Regions from separate parts of the Ensifer sp. LC384 genome, predicted to be linked through region 2. Evidence: predicted binding sites of a transcription regulator. Region 2 holds the regulator's gene; each other region holds the start of a gene.
The links. Region 2 encodes LexA, which represses DNA repair genes until DNA is damaged. Its sites were predicted from a motif close to TGTTCNNNNTGTGTTCNG; they were not measured.
Positions count from the first base shown of each region.

Region 1 (4,173 bases), on a different contig from region 2:
CCGACGTTGCGATCACCGCGTCGCCGTCATAGACGACGAGGGATTGCTGGTCCTTTGAGACGATGATCTGCAGCGGTGCGCTGCTGCCGGCAAAACCGGCTGAGGGCGAAAACAGCAAGACGACGACGCTGGCCGTGAGAGCGAAACGCGATACCATACACTCATCCCAACACGTAAACTGGCCGACGAGACTAGACTGTAATCTTTAAAGAATTCGTCCGGATCGGACCGAGGAAACGTCAAGCCGCTGCCGATAACGCGCCAAAGCATGTCGCGCAAAAGTGGTTAACGGTTTTGCGATGACGACATGCGCAAAGACAAGAGCTTAAAAGCGCAGCGAGCGAATCTGAAAGATCGCGACGCGCTTTAGTGATCGCGCTTGCGGCTGCCGAAAGTGTAGCCGGTTTCGACGCTTGCCTTGCCGAACTTGTCGCGCAGCTTGTTGATGGCATCTTCGGCAGCAGCGCGACGGGTCGCTGCTGGGTCGACAAGATCAGGGGGATCGGCGAGATCGGGGCTGGAAAGATCGCTGACGCCGATGCCGATCAGTCGATATTTCGTGCCGTCGACTTCCTTCTCAAGCAGCTGCAGTCCTGTGCGGAAGATCCGGTCGGCGAGCCGCGTTGGGCTGTCGAGGCGGCGGTTGCGGGTCCTGATCTTGAAGTCGGCAGTCTTCAGCTTCAAAACCACGGTCTGGCCGGCGAGTTCGGATTTGCGCAGGCGGTGCGCGACCTGTTCGCTCAGCCGGCGCAGATGTGTGACCAGATCGTCGTAGCGGGCGAGATCGTCGTTGAACGTCGTCTCGGACGACACGCTCTTCGCCTCGCCGTCGATTTCGACGGTTCTCTCGTCGAGGCCACGCGACAGGCGGTAGAGCCTCTGGCCCATGGTGCCGTAGCGGCGCATGAGGTCGGCTTCCTCCATCGTCTGAAGCTGGCCGATCGTGCGAATGCCGTCGCGCTCCAGCGTGGCGGCGAACGCCTTGCCGACGCCCCAGATCAAGGTCACCGGCCTTTCTCTTAGGAATTCGAGCGCCTCGGCCTGGCCGATCACCGAGAAGCCGCGAGGCTTCTGCAGGTCTGATGCAACCTTGGCGAGGAACTTGCAGTAGGAAAGCCCGACGGAGACCGTGATGCCGATCTCCTGTTCGACGCGGCGGGCAAAGCGGGCGAGCGTGCGGGCAGGGGGATCGTGGTGCAGCCGCTGGGTACCGTTCAGTTCCAGGAAGGCTTCGTCGATCGAGAGAGGTTGCACCAGCGGTGTCAACTCCTGCATCAGCGCGCGAACTTCGCGGCCGACGTGCACGTATTTTTCCATATTGGGCTTGATGACGACCGCTTGCGGGCAGGCTTCGAGCGCCTTGAACATCGGCATGGCCGAGCGTACGCCGTGGATGCGGGCGATGTAGCATGCTGTCGAAACGACGCCGCGCTTGCCGCCGCCGATAATCACCGGCTTGTCGGCAAGCTCCGGATTGTCCCGCTTCTCGACGGAAGCATAAAACGCGTCGCAATCGATATGGGCGAGGGTCAGATCGTAGAGCTCGGCATGACGCAGGAGGCGCGGACTGCCGCAGCCAAGGCAGCGTCGCGCCGTCGCGGTCTGTTCCCTAAGGCAATCACGGCAGAAGCCTGGAGTTTGAGAACCACTGTCGAGCATATCTGGAACAAATGTTGAACATCGCGATTTTACGCTCTACGCTAGCGAGTCTCAAGGGAGGCTGCGTTGGAAATTGCCTTGCACGTGAGATTGCCGACGCCAAGCCGCAGGTCGGATTTTGAGCTACTCCGCGCGGCACTCGCACCGTCGGAGCGGGCGGTGCTACCGTTGGAAATGCGCGCGAATGGCGCTGGCGGCATCGGTCCAGTCGGCGGCAATGTGAACACACCCATCCGGCGCAGGCGCGAGCGCGCGAAACTCGGCGTTCGCCATCAGATTGATCAGCAGGCAGGACGGCGCGTGCGCCTGCACCGATTGCAGGTTGCGCGCGATGTCGTCGATGAAAGCAACGGGAAGCGCCCGTCCGGCATGCAGGCGTTGAACGATAGGCCCTTTGGGGTCCTCGGAAGCGAGCAGCGGATAGGGAAGATCGAGCCGGTCGAGCAGAGCGCGACGCGCGGCCGCATGCCGTGGCGGCATGGCCGTCAGGAAGACGATGTCTGCCAGAGCGGACAGTTCGTGAAGAGCCTCGACAACGCCGACAGCCGGCGTCTGCCAGCGATCCTGCGCGGCGTAGAAAGCGTCGAGCATGTCTTTGACGTCGGCCTCGGTCGCCGGCTGTTCCGTTGCGCGATGGATGATGTTGCCAGTCAGCCGGAAGGAGCGCGGCAGGAGGACATGGTCGCGGCTTTCGAGAAAGGCCCGGAAGGGGCCCAGGAATTCGAGCACGACTTCGTCGACGTCGCTGACGATCAGCGGACGGTTGCTGAGGCGGATTTCATCGTCGCGGACAGTATTGTTCAAGTTCAGCTGTCCTGCAGGTCGGCGGCGCCGGAAAGCTTCTCGTGCGCGCGCACGACATCCTGGGGGGGCGTCCCGGTCGCCTCGCAGAAAGCGATCAGCGTCGGTTCGTGGTCCATGAGAAAGGCGACGAGCCCGCCCATGAAGCCCGGCTCGCCGATCGCATTGCGCAGGGAGGACGGATCCGTCCCCGTCAGCGCCAGAAATCGGGACAGCAGGTCCGGCTCGCCGGCAAGCCAGGAAAGAATGTCGATGGCGATTTCGTCGGCGCTCTTCAATGTCTTGGCCTCCTACTGTTTTTACGCCCGGAATTACCTATTTTTCAACCAAATAGGATTATCGTTGAACTCGAGGAAATGGGTCGAGTCGTTGGCTTTGCAACTTAGATGTCTTGAGAAGACTTGCAAGAAGACGACGGACAGCAAGGGATCGACATGCCCAAACAGGTAATGATTGTTGAGGATAACGAGCTGAACATGAAGCTCTTCCGAGACCTGATTGAGGCTTCCGGCTACGCGACGATCCAGACGCGCAACGGTATGGAGGCGCTCGAGCTGGCGCGCAAGTATCGTCCCGATCTCATTTTGATGGACATTCAGCTGCCGGAGGTTTCCGGGCTCGAGGTCACGAAGTGGCTGAAGGAAGACGATGAATTACACGTCATCCCGGTCATTGCGGTGACCGCTTTCGCGATGAAGGGCGACGAGGAACGCATCCGCCAGGGTGGATGCGAAGCCTATGTTTCAAAACCGATTTCTGTGCCAAAGTTCATTGAGACGATCAAAACCTACCTTGGCGATGCCTGAACGGCGGGAAAATTGATATGACTGCGCGCATTCTTGTTGTCGATGACGTGCCTGCCAACGTTAAGCTTCTCGAAGCGCGTCTGCTCGCCGAGTATTTCGATGTGCTGACTGCGGGCGATGGCCATACGGCCCTGTCGCTCTGTGAGACGACGCCGGTCGACCTGGTGCTTCTCGACATCATGATGCCCGGCATCGACGGCTTCGAGGTCTGCGAGCGGCTGAAGGCCAATCCCCGCACCGCACATATTCCCGTGGTCATGGTGACCGCACTTGACCAGCCTTCCGACCGGGTCCGCGGATTGAAGGCCGGTGCCGACGATTTCCTGACAAAACCGGTCAACGATCTGCAGTTGATGTCGCGGGTGAAAAGCCTCGTGCGCCTGAAGAATGTCAGTGACGAGTTGCGGCTGCGTGCCCAGACGGCGCAGACCATCGGCCTTCAGGAACTGGCCCGCCAGGATCGTCCGGACGAGCCGGGCAACGTCCTCTTGGTCGATGGCCGCGGCTCCTCCCAGGAGCGGCTGCAGCGCACGCTCAAGCCGATTGCCGATGTCTCTGTTATCTCCGACCCGCAGGCGGCGCTGTTCGAAGCGGCCGAGAACAATTTCGATCTCGTCATCGTCAACGCCAATTTCGACGACTACGATCCGTTGCGGCTTTGCTCGCAGTTGCGGTCGCTGGAGCGCACGCGCTTCATTCCGATCCTGCTGATCACCGAGCAGGGCAATGACGAGATGATCGTGCGCGCCCTCGATCTGGGCGTTACCGACTATATCATCCGGCCGGTCGATCCTAATGAGCTTGTTGCCCGCTCGTTGACGCAGATCAGGCGTAAGCACTGCAACGACATGCTGAGGAAGAGCGTGCAGCAGACGATCGAGTTGGCGGTCACAGATGGCCTCACAGG
Region 1 covers NZ_MBST01000034.1:275,296-279,468, forward strand. The annotation lists gene BC363_RS23300 (L,D-transpeptidase family protein) at 1-157, opposite strand, end outside; gene BC363_RS23305 (DNA polymerase IV) at 367-1,659, opposite strand; gene BC363_RS23310 (hypothetical protein) at 1,822-2,463, opposite strand; gene BC363_RS23315 (DUF3572 domain-containing protein) at 2,466-2,738, opposite strand; gene BC363_RS23320 (response regulator) at 2,895-3,266, shown strand; gene BC363_RS23325 (PleD family two-component system response regulator) at 3,284-4,173, shown strand, end outside.
Region 1: the regulator LexA is predicted to act here: its motif matches at 1,663-1,680, upstream of BC363_RS23305 (DNA polymerase IV).

Region 2 (4,173 bases):
ATTGGTCATCCAACAGTCAAGGAACTGAGCGATGCCCACTTTCATCATCGAGCGCGACGTGCCAGGCGCTGACAAGCTCAGTCAGGACGACCTCTGTGCACTGTCGGCGAAATCCAATGCTGTCGTCGCCGATCTCGGCGTGCCGTACACATGGATCACGAGCTATGTCGCCGGCGACAAGCTCTATTGCGTCCACGAGGCACCGAGCGCCGACGTCATTCGCGAACACGCCGAACGCGGCGGGTTTCCGGCCAACAGAATAACGGAAGTCGCCGCCGTGATCGGGCCTTCGACAGCATCTCAAGGACGCGGCAAATAGCCGAAGCGGTGTTATAATCACCGCGGGCGGGACATCGGCGTCATGACACCCCCGAATCGCCGCCCGGGCCAATGCTCCCCGCGCGCCGTCATTGACTTCCGGCGGCATCAATGCAGGCTAGTCTGCCGGTCATTCGGCGCCCATGAGGGTTCCCCGGCACACCTTTTCAAGGAGACGATCATGGCAAAGGGTCAAGTGCGAAGTAACCGCGAGGTTAGAAAACCCAAGAAGGACAAGGCCGTCAAAGCCGCCGTTACGACAGAAGGCTCACAGGTGAAGCTGGCAGGCAGCAGCTTTTCGCTCGGCAAGAAAGACAAGAAATAGGACAACCGCCTCTAACCTCTCGAACCAAATAGTCGGGAGAGTTTTGTCAGTGACCAGTTGGACTGGGGGTGCACGTCTCCGCACACCCTGCGTGACTGGTCGCCGCAATGCCAGAAACCCCAGCACGCTTGCACGTCGCGCGCCCCCCCTGAAATGCAAAGATCATTGCGGGCGGCAGCACTGGCCAATCGCTTCCCATGTCTGCTGCCAGGCCTGATCGGCCGGCGACACGCCGCATGTGGTAGGCGTCGGAAGATCGAGAACGCCGACACGCACCCTGTTCATGCAAATCTTTGTGCCTTCCCTGCCACACCGTGAGCAGCCGTCATCACCTTTGGCAAAGAACTGTTGAACACGGCACAGTGCCCGGCATGCTTGCTGGACTTTGGAACGAAAGCGCGGTTCACATCGTTAACCAAACTATCGGCACCACCTCTGATCTAGCGGACGTTCACCGTGCTTGCAGCCTTGCTTATCGCCTCGATTATCGCATCGCCTAACATCGCCCTCAGCGCTGCTACGGTCGACGACCTGCAAGCCGATTTCGAAACCGCCGTGCCCTGCCAGCAGATCGATGGCCGGAACGTTTGGAAGGGAACGATCGCCTACTATATCCAGTCCTTCGTCTATCAAGGCGACACGCCCGTAGCGACCGACGCGGCGGACGCCGTCCTGCCGGAGGACAACTCGGCTGAGACCGTCAAGGAGTTCGAGGACGCCTGTTCCGCCACGCAGCCGGCTTGAACCACTCTCTCCTTCGCGACGCTCGCCCAGCAATCGCTCAATGCCAGTCTATTTCCACTTCGCTCCATCGACGGTGGCGCAACCGAGCGGCGTTGCGAGAGGTAAGCTTGAGCCGGTCACAACCCCAAAGATTGATCGGCCCCGGCATTGCCGCATTCAACGCGATGCCGACTTCGTCGAACGGACTCTCCCTGTTGTCCACATATTGATACCAGCGGAACCCAAGGACCGCGGTCGCCGGAACAACGATCGTCAGCAGGATTCGAACCAGCTTCTTCATTGCACCCTCATTGCGTAAACGGAACGAGGCATATCGGCGCCTTGCGGCACGCGCAGCGTCTAGTTGGCCGATGCGCGCACGCTTGATCCCACATTCACGGAATTTTAGGCACTTGCGGAACACATATGGAACAGATAGTGTCTGTTCTTGATTTGTTTCACGCTTCTGGAGCGACTTGCCATGCTGACCCGCAAGCAACAGGAATTGCTTCTTTTCATCCACGAACGAATGAAGGAATCGGGTGTGCCGCCGTCTTTCGACGAGATGAAGGATGCACTCGACCTGGCTTCAAAGTCGGGCATTCACCGGCTTATTACGGCGCTGGAGGAACGCGGTTTCATACGCCGTCTTCCCAACCGCGCCAGAGCGCTCGAGGTCATCAAGCTGCCGGAAGCCTATGCAGCAAGCGCCCAACCCCGTCGCGGGTTTTCCCCGAGCGTCATCGAGGGCAGCCTCGGGAAGCCGCCGGCCCCTGCCCCCGCCGCGAAAGCGCCGCCGGTTGCTGACAACAGCTCCGTGTCGGTTCCGGTTATGGGACGCATTGCCGCCGGCGTTCCGATCTCGGCGATACAGAACAACACTCACGACATCTCCGTTCCGCTCGATATGATCGGCAGCGGCGAGCACTATGCCCTTGAAGTGAAGGGCGATTCGATGATCGAGGCCGGCATCTTCGATGGCGATACGGTGATCATCCGCAATGCCACCTCGGCCAATCCCGGCGACATCATCGTCGCGCTCGTCGATGATGAGGAAGCAACGCTGAAGCGCTTCCGGCGCAAGGGCGCGTCGATTGCGCTCGAGGCGGCCAATCCGGCCTACGAGACGCGTATTTTCGGCCCCGACCGCGTCAAGATTCAGGGCAAGCTCGTTGGCTTGATCCGCCGCTACCACTAAGCCTTGCTCAAGCCAGCTGCCTTCGTGCTGGCCTGCCTTCCTCTTCCTTGAACGTCTCGCCACCTTGGGGTAGCGAGACGGGCATCTCCAACTCGTGCGGCTTGCACGCTCGAAAAATGTTACTGGTGAATCGAGTACTCGCCCAGTTCGCAGAGGTCCTGCGTGTCTTCAGTCGTGTCGAGACCGGAGCCTTCTTCGAATTCAAAGCGCATGTCGTATTTGCAGACATCACGTCCGTCGGCGATGGTGATTTCCATGCTTTCGCCCGGATTGAGTACCTGCCGCCCGAAGACGTCGTCCTCCCACTGATCAACACCGACCGGCGACGTGTAGAAGTTCGTCAGAACCGCTTCCGTCTTGTTCTTCAGCTGAAAGACGAGATCCTCAGCGCTTGCGGTGGCCGTCGACGCGGCAAGAACGGCAAGAGCAGTCAGGGCGATCTTACATTTCATTTTATGTCATCTCCTCCATTGTCGGTTTTGTTTGACACTACCTGTACGGGTCGTGCCGCCGGAATATTCATTCCCGAACCCGTCTAGAGACAATATTCCTTGCACTGACAATACCAGCCGAGTCACCATTTCGGGGTGTGTCCTTGGCAGGCCATGCAGGTTGACGCCTGTTCGCGCGCACGGCAACGCGGATGGGCCACGACCGACTTATGGCGCGGCTTATCTTCAAACCCATGCTCGCCGTAAGCAGGGGCTGGCGGGTGTCATCGCTCGCCGCATCACCCCACCCCACCCCACTATCTCCACCGTGTGCGGCGCAGTCGTCTGCGTAAGGTAGATTTAACCCAGCAATCAATTCCCAGGGAGTGGACGCCGGGCCAATGGGGCCATCGTCGCACAGGCATCGGCAATCGGTCGGCGACTAGCTTTGCCGGGCAAGATGCCGAGCGCGCACGCCTCGCCACGGCGGCGGGGCCGCCCGCTTTAGTTGGGACGGAATCGGCAAGCAATTGCTGGCGGTCGAGGATAACGAAGCAGGAGGAACGGGGAACAAATTCCCACATATAGAAAAAGCGTGGCAGGTGCTGCAATTGAGCACCCTGAATTACAACGCAAAATCAAATAATTAGGTGTGGCTTTGGAGGCCTCGCCCGGAATTGAACCGGGGTACAAGGATTTGCAGTCCTCTGCGTCACCACTCCGCCACGAGGCCTCACCGACTGAGATTATCAAGTCGTGGCGAGCGTTTAGAATGAATATAGACAGAGTGCAAGAGGGTTCATTCTGAATGCGATCCTTTTTTCATCCTGAACAAGCGTTTCCATTCCGTTCTGTGGATTGCGGCTGCATGCCCCAGCCCTACCCTCTTTTTCGAGAAGAACGGATATGATCATTCGAGCCCCGGTCCTCCCCCGCGGAACGACAAGGCAGTTGACCGGCGCCGTCTGCGAACACGGCGCGCAGAGTCGGACGAATAGACATCCTGGGCCGTCCGGTGCCAGCTTCGCACGCAGCGCCGCCGCTCAGACTTTCACACCTCATGAAGATTCGACGTGTTTGGCTGCCGCCCGATGACGGCAACATTTTCTCGCTGGACGTTTTTCCGGCGCATCGCCGACAGGTTTTGAGCCGCAGCGCCGGATCGCTCCTTCACGGCC
Region 2 covers NZ_MBST01000015.1:115,457-119,629, reverse strand. The annotation lists gene BC363_RS13900 (DUF4242 domain-containing protein) at 32-319, shown strand; gene BC363_RS35430 (hypothetical protein) at 500-643, shown strand; gene BC363_RS13895 (hypothetical protein) at 1,100-1,387, shown strand; gene BC363_RS13890 (hypothetical protein) at 1,425-1,667, opposite strand; gene lexA (transcriptional repressor LexA) at 1,848-2,564, shown strand; gene BC363_RS13880 (hypothetical protein) at 2,684-3,016, opposite strand; tRNA gene BC363_RS13875 (tRNA-Cys) at 3,655-3,728, opposite strand.

Region 3 (4,173 bases), on a different contig from region 2:
GCCGCTGCGGCCGAACGGAGGCCACCAGAAGACTGGCCGGAACATTGGGGGCGGCTTCCTCGACCGTCTTCAGCATCTCCACATCCGCAAGCGGCTGAAAGACGGCGGCACGCTCCGGCACGTGGCTCTCCGACAGGACGGGCAGAAACAGGCTTTCCGCGCCCAGCCGCGCCATGACCCTGTCGGCAAAGGCCGCAAGCGGTCGCTGCCGATCCGGTGTGCCGGAAAAATCCTCCTGCATCACCTCGTATTTTTCGCTTTTGGGAACCGAGAGCCGCAGGATCTCGAAGCCGAAACCGGCATCAAGATCGTCATGAACAGCCTGCAGCCGCTCGCGGAAAAGGCCGGCAACGCGGCCCGGTTCAATCAACGGCGAGGACGTTCCGGCAGCGATGCGAAAGACCCTGCCGTCGACACGAAACAGCAAGAGTTCGAACAGCCGTCCCCCCTCGCCGCGCTTTTCCAGCTCCGGCTTCAGCCTTGCTGCGAGCTCCTGCGTCAGGCCGAGAATATCGTCCTCGCCCTGGACCGGCTCGGAAAGCCGCCGCTCGGCCGAGAGGCTGGCAACGGCAAGCCGCGGCGAAAGCGGCTCGTCCTCCAGTCCCATCGCCTGATCGAGACGCAAGAGCAGGGTGGATCCGAAGCGGCGGGCAAGCGGCGCGCGCGGCGCCTCGATGATGTCGCCGACCTGCTTGAGGCCGACCCGGCCAAGCGTCTCGATCGTCTCGGTCGCAAGCCTGAGGGCCGCCATCGGTAGCGGCGCAAGCACGCGCGCGGCCTCCTCAGGAGCGATCACGCTTTGCGAGCCGAAGCGCGCCACCGCCCAGGAGAGCCCGGCCGAAGACGAGATCGCCGCACGCGCCTCGATGCCGAGATGAAAGAGCCGAGCCAAGAGGTCGTCGAGAAGCGATTTCTCTCCGCCGAGAAGATGGGCACAGCCGGTAATGTCGAGATAAAGACCACTTTCGCCGTCGAGCGCCACCAGCGGCGTATAGCGGCTGCACCAGTCCGCAAGCCCTTCCAGAAGGGCGCGATCCGCCGCCCGGTCGGCGGGCAGCACATCGACCTCGGGACACATGGCCCGCGCTTCGGCAACGCCCTGGCCCAACTGGAATCCGGACTTTTCGGCAAGGCCATCGAGCGCAACGAGGCGCATCGCATTTCTGACCCGGTCGGCAAAGACGACAGGCGGATGATCAGGACGCCCGCGGGAAAGCCACGAGGTGCCCCAGCGTATCCGCGCCACCCGGTCGGCCGGAAGATGCGGAAAGTCGAGCGATAGAATGCGCTGGCTCTGGGTCTGCCGCAGCAGCGGCTGGTAGGGGCTCGACGGGGTAAAAGCGGCGGTCATGGGGGTTCCACTCCAGGAAGAGGCCGACAGGAGCAGGAGACCTGCTTTTTTCGGCAATGACGTGAAAGACGGGATGACCGATGCTGCCGCAAAGCATCGAACCGTCAGGGAGGGGGCGCTCGCGGGCGGGCGCCGGTTCGATATGAAGCCGGAAGAAGGCGCTGCTCGCCTCCTCGTGGCCGGACTGGCGCAGAAGCAGAAGAGGGATGCGCCCGGCGCGCGCGCGAACATGCAGGCGCCGGCTTTCACTCAAGGCCAGCGATGCCGGATTGCCGCGAATTTCGAGAATGACGGCACAGAAGGCCGGGACGGAAAGCGCCGTCTCGGCGATCCAGAGCGCATCTTTCACCGTGCGCGGCAGGCTGAGGATCAGGCTTCGAATGTCGAGCCCGTAGGCCTTGAGACCAAGGCCATAGGGCAGGCCGGCCTCGGTCGAGGCGAGCGACTGGCTGATCCACAGAACCGGGGCCCCGACATCGCCCTTTTGCCGGCGCGCCTGCTGACAGAGGGCACTGAGCGCGGTTGCAAAACCGGCGGCAGCGCCGGCATCGCGCGTCTCGGAATTGCGGATCTCCGTCATGCCCTCGAGCGGCAGCCCGCCCTCGAGGATATCGTCGAGTTCGGGAATACCGAGCGGCAGAACCTTGCGGCCGGATGCCTGGCTGCCCTCTTCCTTGCGCCGGAAGCCCGCGGGATCGGCCGCCTTGACTGCCTTCACGACCCCCGGAAGCCTGCGGTTCTCGATCCTGGCTATGGTTTCGCGAAGCGAAAGAACGGCCTCCCGCTGCACGGCGTTCTCGGCCATGACGGTCAACTCCATTTAAGATGTTCCTGTTATGTTCTTATAGATTCCAGAGCTGCCCTGAGGAGTCAACAACCAAATTTGAGAATTTATTCCTCACCCGTTGCGTCAGGAATTCAACACTCGAAAAACAAAGGCAAAATCGCTATATGGAGGGCAACAAGGAGTGCCTATGGCCCGCATTGACCAGACCGATGATTGGCGGGAACGCCACGCACCGACACTCACGACATTCGAACAACTCGCAGTGGAAGCCTACGGCCACCTGCCGCAGGAGTTCCGCCGGCTGACGACCGACCTCATCATCGAGGTTGCCGATTTTCCAAGCGACGATGTCTTCGAGGACATGGCGCTGGAGACGCCGTTCGACCTGCTCGGCCTGTTCGAAGGCCGCGGCATCAGCGAACGTTTCACCATGGAGACGGGCGAGTTTCCGAACCGGATCACCCTTTATCGCCGCCCGATCATCGACTATTGGGCGGAAAACGAGGAAACGCTGGGCGACATCATCACCCATGTGCTGATCCACGAGATCGGCCACCATTTCGGCCTCTCCGACGACGACATGGAACGGATCGAGGCGAGCGTGGAACACGTGGGCAACTAGAGCATTTCCAGGAAAAATGCGAAGCGGTTTCCCGTCAGGAAATGCGTAAAAACAAAGAGATAGGGCGTTTCTGCGACTCCGTCTAAGCCGGAAACGCTCTAAGCCCCGGAAAACCTCTCGCGCTGGTCAGGAGCATCCTGCTCTGAGGCCAGCCCCTTCGGAAAAACAATCGGAAAACAGAGGAACACTCCGGCCGCAAAACTGGAGCGTCCCTGTTTTTTTACTGCTCCGACAGCTTGATGTCGGGATGATAATCCTTGCCTTCGACTTCCTTGAATACGGCCTGTCCGCATTGCATGTGCTGCGTATCCGCATTGAAGGCGTAGGTCGGCGAGCCGTGCAGGGACCAGCCCTGGTTCAGCGCTGCCGTCACCTTATGGCAGAAGGACGCATCGTCGGGGCCGGTGAGGAAGCGGTAAAGTTTCAAAATCTTGCCTTTCGTTTTTCAATCGTGTCCGCCTTGGCGGCGAGCTTCAAGGCCTGGTCGAGATGCAGCCGCTCGATCATTCGGCCATGAAGATTGATAACGCCCTTGCCGGCATTATCCGGCAGCGCGAAGGCGGCGATGATCGCGCGCGCCTCGTCGACGGCGGCCTGCTCGACGCCGAAGCGTTCGTTGGCCGGGCCGATCTGCAGCGGGTGGATCAGCATCTTGCCGTCATACCCCATGTCGCGCCCCTGCCGGCACTCCTCATCGAAACCGTCGGCATCACGGAAATCGTTGAACACCGCATCGATGGCGTCGAGACCGCTTCCGCGTGCGGCCAGCAGGATCTGCATCAGCCAGGGGATGAGGTAAGGTCGGCCGGGACGGTCGGGAACGCCGGTTTCCTTGCGCAGGTCGTTGAGGCCGACGACGAAGCAATCGAGCCTGCCGCCGAAGGTGCGGCCGGTCTCGGCGATCGCCGGCGCATTGACGACACCGCGTGGCGTCTCGATCATCGCCCAGAGACGTAAGCCTTCCGGCGCATCGTTATCGGCCAGCCAGTCGGCGGCGATCTGGATATCGGCCGGGCTTTCGACCTTCGGCACAAGGATCGCGTCGGGCTTTGCCGAAACGGCTGCCGCCAGATCCTGCTGGCCGAAGCCCGATCCGAGCGCATTGATGCGGATGATGATCTCGCAATCCGGCCTGTTTTCGATGAGGTGGCGAACGAGCCCGTCACGCGCCTCGGCCTTGCGCTCGGGCGCCACCGCATCCTCGAGGTCGAAGATCGCGGCATCGGCGGCAAGTTCCGAAACCTTGGCCAGTGCGCGGACATTGTCGGCCGGCACGGAAAGCACCGAACGGCGCAAGCGAACGGGATGATGTTCAATCGATTTTGTCATGCGGCCAGTTGTGCCCGCCTTTCATTTTTTCCGCAAGACGAGGCGAACGGCCGCCCCCTCTTGCAAGCGGCGGCGGCAACACCC
Region 3 covers NZ_MBST01000056.1:150,499-154,671, reverse strand. The annotation lists gene BC363_RS28325 (DNA polymerase Y family protein) at 1-1,246, opposite strand, end outside; gene BC363_RS36135 (hypothetical protein) at 1,197-2,171, opposite strand; gene BC363_RS28315 (metallopeptidase family protein) at 2,326-2,760, shown strand; gene BC363_RS28310 (DUF1737 domain-containing protein) at 2,981-3,187, opposite strand; gene BC363_RS28305 (CoA ester lyase) at 3,184-4,089, opposite strand.
Region 3: the regulator LexA is predicted to act here: its motif matches at 2,178-2,195, upstream of BC363_RS28315 (metallopeptidase family protein).